DNA from 2 places in the Kitasatospora sp. NPDC058048 genome. Region 2 is predicted to be linked to the other one. Evidence: riboswitches for the same ligand, from Rfam matches in the RefSeq annotation. Region 2 holds a riboswitch; the other holds the start of a gene.

Region 1 (6,681 bases), on a different contig from region 2:
CGTTGGTGTCCGGGAATTTCCTGCGGGCCATCACCTGGAGCGGATCGACCGCGTCGAACTTCTTCTCGTCACCGCCGAAGGCGGCCTTGACGGTCTGTTCCCGGCTGCCCAGGGTCGGTTCCTCCTGCCCGGACATGTCGAGGACGGTGCCGTACACGTCGGGCGCGTTGACGCCGAGCTGGAGGGCGCAGGTGCCGCCCATCGAGGCGCCCCCGATCGCCCACGCGGTGCGGCCGGTCGCGGCCTGGAGGTTCTGGTGGACCCAGTCCGGCACGTCCACGGCCAGGTACGTCTGGGTCTTGGCGATCTTGGAGTCGAGGCAGAGCGTGTTGGCCCAGGTGGAGCCGAGCTGATCGGGCATCACCACGATCGGCGCGAGGCCGCCGTGGTCCGCGGCGAAGGCGTCCAGCGCCTCATTGATCTGCGCGGAGAGCACCCAGTCCCCCGGGACGCCGGGCTGGCCGGTGATCATCACGACCACCGGCAGCAGCGGCCGCGGGGTGGCCTGGTAGGCGGGCGGGAGGTAGACGTACGCGTCGCGGGCCTTGAAGCCCGACCTGGTGCCGGGGATCGGCACCACCGAGACGGTGCCCTTCTCGGGCAGGTCCGCCGGGGGCTTCCAGACCTCCTCCAGCGACTTGCCGGGCGGGGCGCTCATGATCTGGCCCGCCTTGGTGGCGACCAGCCCGTCGGTCCTGGTCAGCCAGGGCGCCAGCATCACGCGCCCGCTCGGGAACTGGCCGAAGCCGATGTTGACCTCGGAGGAGGACATCAGCAGCACCAGGCCGCTCAGGCCCAGCGCGAGCCCCCGGCGCCGCCAGGTGAGCCGGCGCAGCCGGTAGCCGACCAGGCAGAGCCCGAGCAGGGCGACGGCTATCCACCAGGTGACGTACCGGGGAGTGCCCTCGGGGAAGGGGTGCCACCAGCCGTCGACGACCACGTCCAGCAGCCAGCTGAGCGCGGCCGCGGTGAACAGCGCGGCGGGTAGGCGGACCCGCCACCAGCTGCGGCCGCGGCCGATGGCTAGCGCGAACAGCGCCGCCCAGCCTGCCGCCAGCACGGCGTGCGGGATCAGGCCCTCGGTGAGCGGCCAGTCGATCGGGTTCCAGCGGGAGGCAAGGGTCAGCGTGGTCATGCGGCTTTGCCCGGCGGGGTGGTGTCGGCCAGGAAACCGTAGGCGACGACGTTGCCGTCGTAGCCGTGTTCCTCACTGTACGAACCGCCGCAGGTGATGACCCGCAGCTGTGCGTCAGCGGCCTGACGATAGACCCGGTCGTCCGGGAAGTCCTTTCGGTCGTGCACTTCGATGGCGTAGAGCTGGTAGACGGCGGTGGCGCCGTCCGCCCGGGCGATCTCGATCCGATCCCCGCGACGGAGCGCGCCCAGATGATAGAAGACCGCGGGGCCGGCCTTGTTGTCGACGTGTCCTGCCAGGATCGCGGTGCCGCGCTGACCGGGGCTGGCCCCGCCGCGGTACCAGCCCGCCAGGTTGCGGTCCGCCTCGGGCGGGGTCTGGAGACGTCCGGCGCCGTCCAGCCCGAGCGCGGTGACCGGGGCGTCCAGCCGCACCGCCGGGATGCGGATCCTGGTCGGCACGGACGGGCCGAGCGGCGGCACGATCGAGACCGGCGCGATCCCGGCCTGGGCCTGGCCGGCCCCCGGCGCGGGCGGCAGCGACGAACCTCCGTCGTGCAGCAGCCAGGCACCGAGGACCAGCGCGGCCCCGGCCGCCAGGGTGCCCGGCCACGGGCCCCTGCTCTGCTGGACGCCCATGGGCGCTCCCCTCTGCCGACGGAACCCCTCTTCCTGGGAGTTTCCTGGGAACAATTCAACCGGAACGGACTGTAAGGCACGTCCATACGACGGTCGTACCGGCACCCGCCGATCGGCAGGGCGGACGGCCTCTTTTCTGCGCCGCGTGGGCGCCCGGTCGCGGAGCGCGACGACCGCCCCCCGCGCACGATCGCCGCGGGTGCAGGCCCGACACGAGCTACCGACGGTTCAACGGACCCGATCGGTTGCGTCGTTCGAGCGATCACTCACGAGCTCGCGCTGCGCCTCTTCGACCGGCCCCGCCCTCGTGCCATGCTGACCCGGTTACGGGTTGTATCACCCACTTGTCCGACCGGACTCCGCACTCCCGCACGCCGCCCGCACGCCCCACGAACGGAGTGACCATGGAAGCCCTCTCACGCCGCACCCTGCTGACGGCCGGCGCCGCCACCGCCGCCACCCTGGCGGCCGGGTGCGGCAGCAACCACGCCACCGGCGAGGAGCGGGCGGCCGGCAGCGCCGCGCCGGCCACCGCAGCGGCCGACGAGCAGGGCGCCACTCCGGCCCCGGCCCCGCTCCCCCGGCCGCAGCCGGTCCTGATCGGTGACGGCTCCACCTCGGACACCGGCGCCCAGCCGCACCAGCCCGTCCCCGACCGGCTGCAGCCCGGCCAGCGCCCGCCGCAGTTCGTGGTCTTCTCCTGGGACGGCGCCGGCGAGCTCGACAACGGCCTGTTCGCCCGCTTCCGCCGGCTGGCCCGGGACCACGACGCGAAGATGACCTTCTTCCTCAGCGGCCTCTACCTGCTGCCCGAGTCCAAGAAGGACCTCTACCGCCCGCCGCAGCACAAGGCCGGCGCCTCCGACATCGGCTACCTCAGCGACCAGCACATCCGCGACACCCTGGAGAACGTGCACGCGGCCTGGCTGGAGGGCCACGAGATCGGGACCCACTTCAACGGCCACTTCTGCGGCTCCACGGGCGTCGGCGCGTGGTCCCCGGAGGAGTGGGACAGCGAGATCCAGCAGGCGATGGACTTCGTGACGAACTGGCGCACCAACACCGGCTTCACCGACCTGCCCGCGCTGCCCTTCGACTACCGCAAGGAGCTGATCGGCAGCCGCACCCCCTGCCTGGAGGGCCAGCGCAACCTGCTGCCCACCGCGGTCAGGCGCGGCTGGCGCTACGACAGCAGCGGCAACGGCACCCAGGTGTGGCCGCAGAAGATCCAGGGCGGCGCGCTGTGGGACCTCCCGCTGCAGTCCATCCCGTTCCCCGGGCACACCTTCCAGGTGCTCTCGATGGACTACAACATCATGTACAACCAGTGCGGCCCCAACACCAAGGCCGACCCGGCGCTCCACCCCAGCTTCCAGACCCAGGCCCGCGACGCCTACCTGATGGGGTTCGACCGCACCTACAACGGCAACCGGGCGCCGTACGTCATCGGCAACCACTTCGAGGAGTGGAACGGCGGCATCTACATGAACGCCGTCGAGGACGTCCTCAGGACCATCGCGGACAAGCCGGAGGTCCGGCTGGTCTCCTTCCGGCAGCTGGTCGACTGGCTGGACGCCCAGGACCCGGCGGTGCTGCGCAAGCTCCAGACCCTCGCCCCGGGGCAGTCCCCGGCCGGCGGCTGGGAGGCCTTCCTCGGCGCCCCGGCGGGGGCCGCGCCCCCCGCCACGCCCCCCGCCACGGCCCCTGCCGGCGCCACCGCCGGCTGACCGTCAGGCCTTCGTCCGCACCCGCCCGGAGAGCACCGCGCCGAGCAGCGCCACCCCGGCCATCGACAGCAGGATCACCGCGAAGGCGCCGGGCGAGCCGGCCTCCCCGCCGCCCCCGTGGGCGGCGGCGAGCGAGCCGCCGCCCAGCGCCGCGAACATCACCCCGGCCAGACCGGTCAGCAGCACATTGCCCAGCGCGTCGCTCATCTGGAGCGCGGCCGAGTTGGCCCCGGCGTCCTCCGGCGTGGAGAGCTTCATCATCAGCACGCTGACGCTCGCGATCGCCATCCCCATCCCGACGCCGCCGACGCCCCAGGCCACCGACGCGGCCCAGGCCGGCACCGCCGGGAACAGCACCAGCGCGGCACCCGAGATCGCCACCGCGGTCAGCACGAAGCCGCCCCGGATCATCACCGTGCGGTAGCGCTCCGCCCCGGGCCGGCCCTGGAGCCAGGAGCCGAGCGCCCAGGTGAGGCCGCCGCTGGTCAGGGTCAGGCCGGCCAGCGTCGGCGAGAGCTCGCGCTGGGTGGTCATCATCAGCGGGATGAAGGCCTCGGCCGCGAAGAACGCCCCCGCGGCCACCCCGCGCAGCAGGATCACGGCCGGCAGTCCCCGGCCGGCCCGCAGGGTCCGCGCCGGCAGCAGGCCGAGGACCGCCGGCACCAGCAGCGCCGCCCCGGCGATCCCGGGGACCAGCCCGATCAGGTCGCGCCGCTGGCCCGCGTACTGCAGCAGGCCGGCGCCGACCGCCGCCATCGCGGCCAGCAGGGTGCGACGGCGGTCGAAGGCCGCGCCCCTGGCCACCGGGTGCTCGCGCTCGGAGCGGGCCAGTGCCGGGCCCATCACGGCCAGCGGCAGCAGGATCAGCACCGGCACGGCCAGGAACACCCAGCGCCACCCCAGGTGCTGGGTGACGGCCCCGGAGACCAGCGGACCGATGATCGAGGGCAGTACCCAGGCCGAGGAGAAGGCCGCGAACACCGCGGGCCGCAGCCGCTCCGGGTAGGCCCGGCCGACCACCACGTACAGGGCGACGATCACCAGCCCGCCACCGAGGCCCTGGACGGCCCGCCCGGCCACGAACACCCACATCCCGGGTGCCGTCCCGGACACCACCAGCCCCACGCCGAACACGGCGATGCCGCTGAACAGCGGCCGCAGCGGGCCGCTCCGGTCGCACCACTGGCCGGAGACGACCAGGGCGAACAGGGTGGTGGTGAAGTAGCCGGAGAAGGCGAACGCGTACAGCCCGAGCCCGTTCAGCTGGCGAGCGGCGGTCGGCATCGCGGTGTTGACGGCCGTCGCCTCGAAGGCGATCACCAGGACCACCGAGACGATCCCCAGCGTCAGCGCACGGTAGCGGCCGCCGAGGACCCCACCACCGGGGTCGTCGTCAAGGGGTATCGGTACGGGGTCGACCGAGGTGGGGGAGGCAGTGGTCATACGTAACATCGTAAGAGCCGTCTGCCCCGATGACCCCTGACCCCGGTCGGTGATCTCCTCGGTCGCAGGCCCTAGGACGGGCCCGGGACCCAGGACGGGCCCCCGGCCCGGACCGCGGCGGAGGTCAGTGCAGCACCTTGAGGCCCACCACGCCGGAGACGATCAGCAGCAGGCAGGCGATCCGGGCCATGGTCACCGGATCCCCCAGGACGGCCATGCCGTAGACCGCGGTGCCGACCGCTCCGATGCCCACCCAGACGGCGTAGCCGGTTCCGATCGGAATGGTGCGCATCGCGTACGCCAGGCCGCCCATGCTGAACAGCAGTGCGATGCCGAAGACGAGGCTGGGAACGAGGCGGGTGAAGCCCTTGGACGATTCCAGGGCGACCGCCCAAATGGTCTCCAGGACACCCGAGACGATCAGAACGAGCCAGGCCATGACGGTGCTACCTCCGCAGTCCACAGCGGCCGGATTGCCGCTGAACTGCGCCGTCTTGTCGTCACCGGGTACGACGCGCTCGTCCGGGGTGGCGGAAATACCGCCACCTGTCCCCGACGGTAGCACACCTTGCCATACAGAATTTACAAAAGGGCATTGACCCCTCTCCCCCGGATCGGCCACTATGAATTCACTGGCCGTGTGCCCGAGTGGCTTAGGGAACCGTCTGCAAAGCGGTGCACGCGGGTTCGATTCCCGCCATGGCCTCACCGGAAAAGGAAATTGCCGGTCGACTCCGAAAGTCGGCCGGCAATTTCCTTTCCCTGCGTTACGCCTTTCCCGGGAGCCCCCGGTCTTTCCCGGGAGTCCCCGGTCAGGCGGTGACGGCGTCCTCCGCCCGGATCGGCAGCCGGCCGACCGGCAGGCCGGTGGCGGCGCGCACGGCCGCGGCGACGGCCGCCGGGGCGACCACCGCGGGCACGGCTCCGACCGCCTTCGCGCCGAACGGGGCCACCACGTCGCGCTCCTCCAGCAGCGCGGCGATCCGCACCTCCGGGGTGTCCAGCGCGGTGGGCAGCCGGTAGCCGGTGAGCGAGGGGTTCAGCAGCACCCCGCCCTCCGTCCGCAGGTCCTCCAGCAGTGCCAGGCCCACGCCCTGGGCCACCCCCGCCTCGATCCGGTCCTCGATCTGGCGCGGGTTCAGCGCCCGGCCGACGTCCTGGGCGACCGTCATCTCGACCACCCGCACGGCGCCCAGCTCGATGTCCACGTCCACCACCGCACGCATCGCGCAGAACGAGATGGAGACGAAGGCGTCGCCCTGCCCGGCCTCGTCCAGCGGCTCGGTGGGGTGCGGGCGGCACTGCGCGGTGGCCCAGAGCTCCTTGCCCTCCAGCGCCTCGGCGACGGGCATGCCGAGCACCCCGTCGTACGAGGTGATCTTGCCGTCGGCGATCTGGAGCAGCTCCGCCGACATCCCGAAGTTCGCCGCGATCGGCTGCAGCAGCTGGTGGCGGACCATCAGCGCGGCCCGCTCGACGGCGCCTCCGGAGACCCAGGTGTGCCGGCCGCGGGCGGACGGCCCGGCGATCGACTGGTCGCTGTCGGCCGGGGCGATGTAGACCTCGCTGACGCCCAGCACGGTCTGCACGATCTGCCGGGCCAGCGTGGCGAAGCCCTGCCCGGCGTCGACCGCCGCGCAGATCACCGTGGCGTGGTCCCCGCTGACCCGCACGGTCGCCGTGGAGACCTCGTCCTCGCCCTCGGCGCCCAGCATGTGCACCATGCCGACGGCGTAGC
Region 2 (6,681 bases):
GACGCCGTCCGCCTTCTACCAGCTCAGTGCCGCCGACCGGGACCGTCCCGGCAGCGAACTCGCCCTGCGCTACGTGGTGTTCGGCGGCGAGGCGCTCGAACTCGCCCGGCTGGACGACTGGTACGACCGGTACGCCGAGGACGCCCCGGTGCTGGTCAACATGTACGGCATCACCGAGACCACCGTGCACGTCTCGTACATCGCCCTCGACCGGGCGAGCGCCGCCGCCGGGAGCAGCAGCACCATCGGCGTCAACATCCCCGACCTGCGGGTCTACGTCCTCGACCAGCACCTCCAGCCCGTCCCGCCCGGCGTCACCGGCGAGATGTACGTGGCCGGGGCGGGCCTGGCCCGCGGCTACCTCGGCCGCCCCGAGCTGACCGCGACCCGCTTCGTCGCCGACCCGTACGCCGAGCTGTTCGGCGAGCGCGGCACCAGGATGTACCGCTCCGGGGACCTCGCCCGGCGTCGCGCCGACGGCGTGCTGGAGTACTTCGGCCGCGCCGACCAGCAGGTCAAGCTGCGCGGCTTCCGGATCGAACTCGGCGAGATCGAGGCCGTGCTGGCCGCGCACCCGGCCGTCGCCGACGCCGCCGTGGTGGTCCGGGAGGATATGCCGGGGGACAAGCGGCTGGTCGGCTACGCGGTGGCCGACGGCGCCGCCCCGGACGAGCTGCGCGCCCACGCCGCCGCCGGACTGCCCGTCCACATGGTGCCCGCCGCCGTCGTCCTGCTCGACCGCCTCCCGCTGACCGCCAACGGCAAGCTCGACCGCCGGGCCCTGCCCGCCCCCGAGGCCCCCGCCGCGGGCGCCGGCCGCCCGCCGCGCACCCCGCGCGAGCAGCAGCTGTGCGAACTGTTCGCCGAGGTGGTGGGCGTGGCCTCGGTCGGCGTCGAGGACGACTTCTTCGCGCTCGGCGGGCACTCGCTGCTGGTTGTGCGCCTCGCCGGGCGGATCCGCGAGGTGCTCGGACTGGAGGTCGGCATCGGCGCCCTGTTCCAGGCGTCCACCGTGGCCGCCCTGGATGCCGCCCTCGCCGCGGGCGCGCCCGGCGCCGACGCCCTGGACGTGCTGCTCCCGCTGCGGCCGGTCGCCCCCGGCCGGCAGCGCCCGCTGTTCGCCGTCCACCCGGCCGGCGGCCTCAGCTGGTGCTACACCGGACTGATCCGCAACCTGCCCGGCGAGGTGCCGATCTACGGCCTCCAGGCCCAGGGCGTCGGCGCCGCCACCGCCGGACTCCCGCTGCCCGCGACGCTGGAGGAGCTGGCCGCGCACTACGCCGACCGGCTGCGCGAGGTCCAGCCCGAGGGCCCGTACCGGCTGCTCGGCTGGTCCACCGGCGGGATCATCGCGCACGCGGTGGCCGTCCGCCTCCAGGAACTCGGCCAGGACGTGGAACTGCTCGCGATCCTGGACGCCTACCCCGCCGAGGGGTTCCGCGAGCTGCCCGTCCCGGACCGGGCCGAGGCGCTGGAGGCGCTGCTCACCATGGGTGGCTTCGGGCCGGAGGACCTCGACGGGCGTCCGCTCGAACTCGGCCCCGTCACCGAGCTGTTGCGCCGCGAGGGCAGTCCGCTCGCCGGGCTCGACGAGGCCACTGTGGCCGCGCTGAACGAGATCTACCTCAACACCAACCACCTGGTGCGCGGCTACGACCACCGCCGTTTCGACGGCGACGTGCTGTTCTTCCGCGCCACCGTCGACACCATCGACGACACCCTGGTGCCCGAGCTCTGGGAGCCGTACGTGTCCGGTCGGATCGCCAACACGAACGTGTCCTGCTCCCACAAGGACATGACCCTGCCCGCCCCGATCGCGCACATCGCGAGCGTGATCGCCGACCACCTCGCCGACCTCCCGAAGAAGACCGACGATGGAGAAGACCACCGATGAGTGACGCCCCCGCCAACCCCTTCGACGCCGACGGCGAGTTCCTCGCGCTCGTCAACCCCGAGGGACAGCACTCCCTGTGGCCCGCCTTCGCCGCCGTCCCGGCCGGCTGGAGCATCGCCCACGGCCCGTGCGAGCGCCCGGCCGCCCTGGAGTGGATCACCGCGAACTGGACCACCCTGTGACCCCACCCGCCACCCCCGGCGCCGAGGCCCCGGCGCGCCCCCTGCTCGCGGGGCGCGCCGCCGTGGTGGTCGTCTACACGGCCGCGATGTGCATGAACGGCCTGGACTCGACGATCGTCAACCCGGCGCTGTTCAGCATCGCCGAGGACTTCGGCCGGCCCGTCTCGGCGGCCAACGCCGTGGAGACCGCCTTCCTGGTCGGCCTCGCCCTCGGCCTGCCGGTGGCCGGCTGGCTCGGCGACCGGTACGGCGTCAAGCGGGTCTTCCTCGGCGCGCTCGCCGCCTTCACGCTCGCCTCCGCGCTCTGCGCGGCGGCACCCGGTCTGGGTACGCTGTCGGCGGCCCGGGCCGTCCAGGGCGTGGCCGGCGGCCTGCTCACCCCGGTCGGGATGACGCTGCTGTTCCGGGCCTTCGCCCCGCACGAGCGGGCGGGCCTGGGCCGCATCCTGATCGTCCCGACCGCGCTGATGCCCGCTCTCGGGCCGCCGCTCGGCGGCCTCCTCACCGAGCACCTGTCCTGGCACTGGCTGTTCCTGGTCAACGTGCCGATCGGGGTCGCCGCCGTGCTCATCGGGCTGGTCGGCCTGCGCGGCGAAGAGGAGCCTCCGGCCGGCCGCTTCGACACCACCGGCTTCCTGCTCGCCACGCCCGGCCTCGGCCTGCTGACCTACGCCCTCGGCTTCGGCCCGGCGCACGGCTGGACCTCCCCGGGCGTGGCCCTCGGCGGACTGCTCGGCCTGGCCCTGCTGGGGGCGGCCGTACGACACCAACTCCGCGCCCCCGAACCGCTGGTGGACCTGCGGCTGCTCGCCGACCGGACCTTCGGCGCGGCGAGCTGGCTCGCCCTGCTGACCTCGGCCGGGCTGATGGGCGCGCTGTTCGTGCTGCCGCTGCTCTACCAAGCGGCGCGCGGCGCCACCGCCCTGGACGCCGGGCTGAGCGTCTTCCCCGAGGCGATCGGCCTGATGGCCGCCTCGCAGGTGGTCGACCGCCTGCTGCCCCGGCTCGGCCCGCGCCGGCTCGCCCTGCCAGGCCTGCTGCTGGCGGCGGTCGTCCTCGCCTCCCTCGGGTTCGCCGAGAACCCGTGGGCCGTACGGGTGTTGATGTTCTGCGTCGGCCTGATCCTGGGCACCGCCGTCCTCACCGTCCAGATCGCCGGCTTCGCCGATGTCCCGCCGCCCGCCATGGGCCGTGCGATGGGCCTGTTCACCATCCTGCGCACCCTCGGCGGGGCGCTGGGCATCGCGGCCACCGCCGCGCTGATCGGTGCGCTCGGCGGCGGCACGGGTGTCGGGCCGTACCGCCTCGCTCTCCTGCTGACAGCCGCCCTGGTCGCCGCCGGCGCGCTGCTGGCCGCCCGCCTCCCCGCCGACGCCCCGGGCCCGCCCCCGGAGGAATGACGCCGGTGCGGTCCGTGGTCCTCCGGTGCTCCTACTGCCCTACGGTGGTCGGAGCACCGGAGGAGAGCCCATGAACCCTCAGCACTACCGTCTGCTCGAAGAGGCCCGTCGCAGCCTGCCGGACGGCTACAAGGTCGAGCTGTCCGGTGACATCATCGTCATGCAGACGTCACCGTCATCGATTCACCAGCTCAACCTGGCGATCGTCCAGCGCCAGTTCGAGGCGCACTGTCCTTCCGGCTACTTCCCGACGGGGAACAGCGACCTCTTCTCGCCGGAGGTCGGTTCCGTCCGCAACCCGGACCTCACCTACCTGCCCGAGGACATCATCGAGCTGGGCCGCGAGATCCCCGCCGACCTGGCGCTGATCGCGGTCGAGATCGTCTCGCCGTCCAACCCGGACAACGACTGGAGCGGGAAGGTCCGCGACTACCCGCGGATGGGCTTCCCGCTCTACCTGATCGTGGACCCCCGGCAGAAGACGGTGACCTTGTTCTCCGAACCCAACCGCGACCGCTACCACACCCGGACGGAACGGGAGTTCGGCGAGAAGCTCCGCATCCCCGCGCCCTTCGAATTCGAGCTGGACCTGACCCGGCTGGTCCCCTACCGGGACTGATCGGCCGCGGGGCCCGGGGAGTTCACCCGTTCACTCGTGAGGCCAGAGGATGAGGTCGTCCATCCGGTACCGGCGCGGCCGGTCGCCGAGTTCGGCGACGGCCGCCCGGATGCGGTCCAGGTGGGCGGGGGTGAGCTGGAGCGGAGGCTCGTCGGGCTGGTGGGTAGTGCGGATCGGGTAGTCGACGCCCGGGTCGCGGGTCATCTCGATGTGGCAGCCGAGCACGTACGTCACCGGGTGGCTCCCGGCGAACGCCACCAGCCGCTCGACGGTCCGTCGGAAGGCCGGCCAGTCGTTGATGTACAGCCGCCCCGGATAGACGGTGTCTCCGGTGAGCAGGAAGCCCGTCCACGGGTCGTAGTACGTGACGGCCGCCTTGTGGTGCCCCGGCGTGGCCAGGCACTTCAGCACCCGCCCGCCGCCCAGGTCGACCAGGGCCACGGCCTCCTCGTCCCGGTCGAAGCCGAAGTACGGCCAGGCGGTGGGCAGATCGGCACCGACCAGGGTGGTCGCGGGCCGGTCGGCGAACTGGCCGTCGCCCGCGACGTGGTCGCCGTGCGGGTGGGTGTGCAGCACCAGCAGCCCGTAGCCGTCCCGGGGATTGCGGGCGAGCCACGCCTCCACCAGCGCGTCGACCGTCGCGCGCAACGGGAAGTACGCGGCCTCGGCCGTCGCCCCGGTGTCGATCAGCACCGCCCGCTCCGCCCCGAAGAGCAGGAACAGGAACGGGGCCTCGTAGTTGATCGCCTTGTTCTGCCGCAGGATGACGGTGTGCTCGTCGTACTCGTGGACCTGGATGTCCGGGTCCGTGTTGTGCTTGGCGGACGGGGAACCGTGGATCCACCGCACGTCCAGCGGACGGGCGATCGGTGCACCGGCAGCGGCCATGACGCCTCCACAGTGCGTCGTCTTGGCAGGCCGGGTACGGCGCACGTCTCGTCCGGGGCCGGCGCCGCTGCACCGCCCCGGGGACGCTAGCACGAGCGATGGATTCAGCGGTCCAGAGGAGTGACGTCTCGGGCGAGCTGGACGAAGTCGGCCCAGGCCTCGGTGGTGAAGGCGAGCTGGGGCCCGCTCTTGTCCTTGGAGTCGCGGACATGAACGGTGCCCGGAGTGGAAGCGACCTCGACGCAAGCGCCGCCTTCGGTCCCGCTGTGGCTGGACTTGAACCAGGCCAGTTCGGTGTTCATAGCTCCTCCGCCAACTTGGCGATGAATTCTGTCGAGGCCTCGGGATTGAGGGCTCGTTGAAGGATCATTGCATGGCGTTGGCTCAGCAGGCCGACCTTCTCCGGCTCTGAGTGGAGCAGGCCCATCGCCTGTCCTTCCTCGTACGCCAGCCGCTGGTGCTCCGGGCTGTCGAGCAGGATGAAGGGGCCGTTCAACCCCGGGTGCGAACCCGAGCCCGGTACGACCTGAATGATGATGTGGCGCGCTTTGCCGACGGCCAGCAGGTGAAGGAGCTGGCGCTTGTGGGCTTCTCCGCTGCTGAGGACGTTCCGCAGCGGCGTTTCACCGATCAGGAAGTTGAACGACTTCGTTTGGGTCGCGAGTACGGTCTGGCGTGCGAGTCGCGCCGCAACGCGCTCATCGATGGTGTTGTCATCGAGCGGAGGCCAGTGCGCGTTGAGGAGCGTTCGAGCTGTTTCCTCGGTCTGGAGGAGTCCTGGAATCAGCAGTGTTTCGAACCAGTGGATGACGACGGCCTCGGCTTCGTAACGCATGTACTCCTCAGCGAAGTACGGATACTTCTCGGGTAGCAGGAACTGCGCCCCCGCCACCAGGATCCCCTTCGCGTCGCACATGTCGTCCGCTACCTGCAGCAGGTGCATCGAGGGCTTGCGCCGCCCGGCCTCCATCGACCGCAGGCTTTCGATGCCGTACCCGGCCTCGGTGGCCAGGTCCTCGCGGCTGACGCCCGCGCGTGTCCGCCACAGCTTGATCTGATTGCCGCAGTACTTCCACGACATCGGCGGCGGCGCGGCGGACGAGGGCGCGTTCATGGGGTACCTCCAGGCCGATCGGTGCGAAGTTCGACGCTAGACGCCCGATGGCCTGGAGGTATGCGAATCAGCCCGAAACCATTCCCTCGGGTGACCCGAGCAGGTGCGCGAGCCCGTCGGCCAGGCCGCCGCGCCAGCAGGCGTAGTCGTGGCCGCCGTTGAACTCGCGGTAGGCGAGGTCGTAGCCGCGGGCCGTGAGGACGTCGCGGAGGTGGCGGTTCTGGGCGAGGAGCATCCACTCCTGGAGCCCGACCTCGATCCAGAAGCGGGCCTGCCGTCGTTCCTCGGCGGCTAGGCGCCGGGTCAGCCATTCGCTGCCCGCGTCGAACTCGGTCTCGTCGGGCCACCAGAAGGAGCCGGATTGGGAGAGTGCGTTGCCGAAGCGTTCCGGGCGGCGGTAGGCGGCGTAGGCGGCGGTGAGGCCGCCCGCGCTCTGGCCGGCGATCACGGTGGCGGCCGGGTCGCCGCTCGCGCCGAACTCCTGTGCGGCCCAGGGCAGCAGGCGGTCGGCTAGGAGGTCGATGAAGGCCGGGTTGCAGCTCAGGTCGTCCGGGCGCTTCGGCCCCATGGTGTGCACCAGCAGG

Evidence for each region. Region 2 has a riboswitch for guanidine ahead of ACFVVA_RS33380 (MBL fold metallo-hydrolase). Riboswitches for the same ligand answer to the same signal wherever they lie in the genome.
Region 1: another riboswitch for guanidine. It lies ahead of ACFVVA_RS35770 (DMT family transporter); the one in region 2 lies ahead of ACFVVA_RS33380 (MBL fold metallo-hydrolase).

What each region holds. Positions count from the first base shown of each region.
Region 1 covers NZ_JBHVRT010000048.1:42,188-48,868, forward strand. Annotated here, with positions in the region: gene ACFVVA_RS35750 (alpha/beta hydrolase) at 1-1,135, opposite strand, end outside; gene ACFVVA_RS35755 (class F sortase) at 1,132-1,773, opposite strand; gene ACFVVA_RS35760 (hypothetical protein) at 2,178-3,500, shown strand; gene ACFVVA_RS35765 (MFS transporter) at 3,504-4,943, opposite strand; gene ACFVVA_RS35770 (DMT family transporter) at 5,068-5,382, opposite strand; guanidine-III (ykkC-III) riboswitch at 5,427-5,492, opposite strand; tRNA gene ACFVVA_RS35775 (tRNA-Cys) at 5,578-5,649, shown strand; gene ACFVVA_RS35780 (xanthine dehydrogenase family protein molybdopterin-binding subunit) at 5,756-6,681, opposite strand, start outside.
Region 2 covers NZ_JBHVRT010000042.1:32,309-38,989, forward strand. Annotated here, with positions in the region: gene ACFVVA_RS33360 (amino acid adenylation domain-containing protein) at 1-1,894, shown strand, start outside; gene ACFVVA_RS33365 (MbtH family protein) at 1,891-2,076, shown strand; gene ACFVVA_RS33370 (DHA2 family efflux MFS transporter permease subunit) at 2,073-3,476, shown strand; gene ACFVVA_RS33375 (Uma2 family endonuclease) at 3,547-4,095, shown strand; gene ACFVVA_RS33380 (MBL fold metallo-hydrolase) at 4,126-4,983, opposite strand; guanidine-III (ykkC-III) riboswitch at 4,995-5,062, opposite strand; gene ACFVVA_RS33385 (DUF397 domain-containing protein) at 5,088-5,285, opposite strand; gene ACFVVA_RS33390 (Scr1 family TA system antitoxin-like transcriptional regulator) at 5,282-6,097, opposite strand; gene fes (enterochelin esterase) at 6,165-6,681, opposite strand, start outside.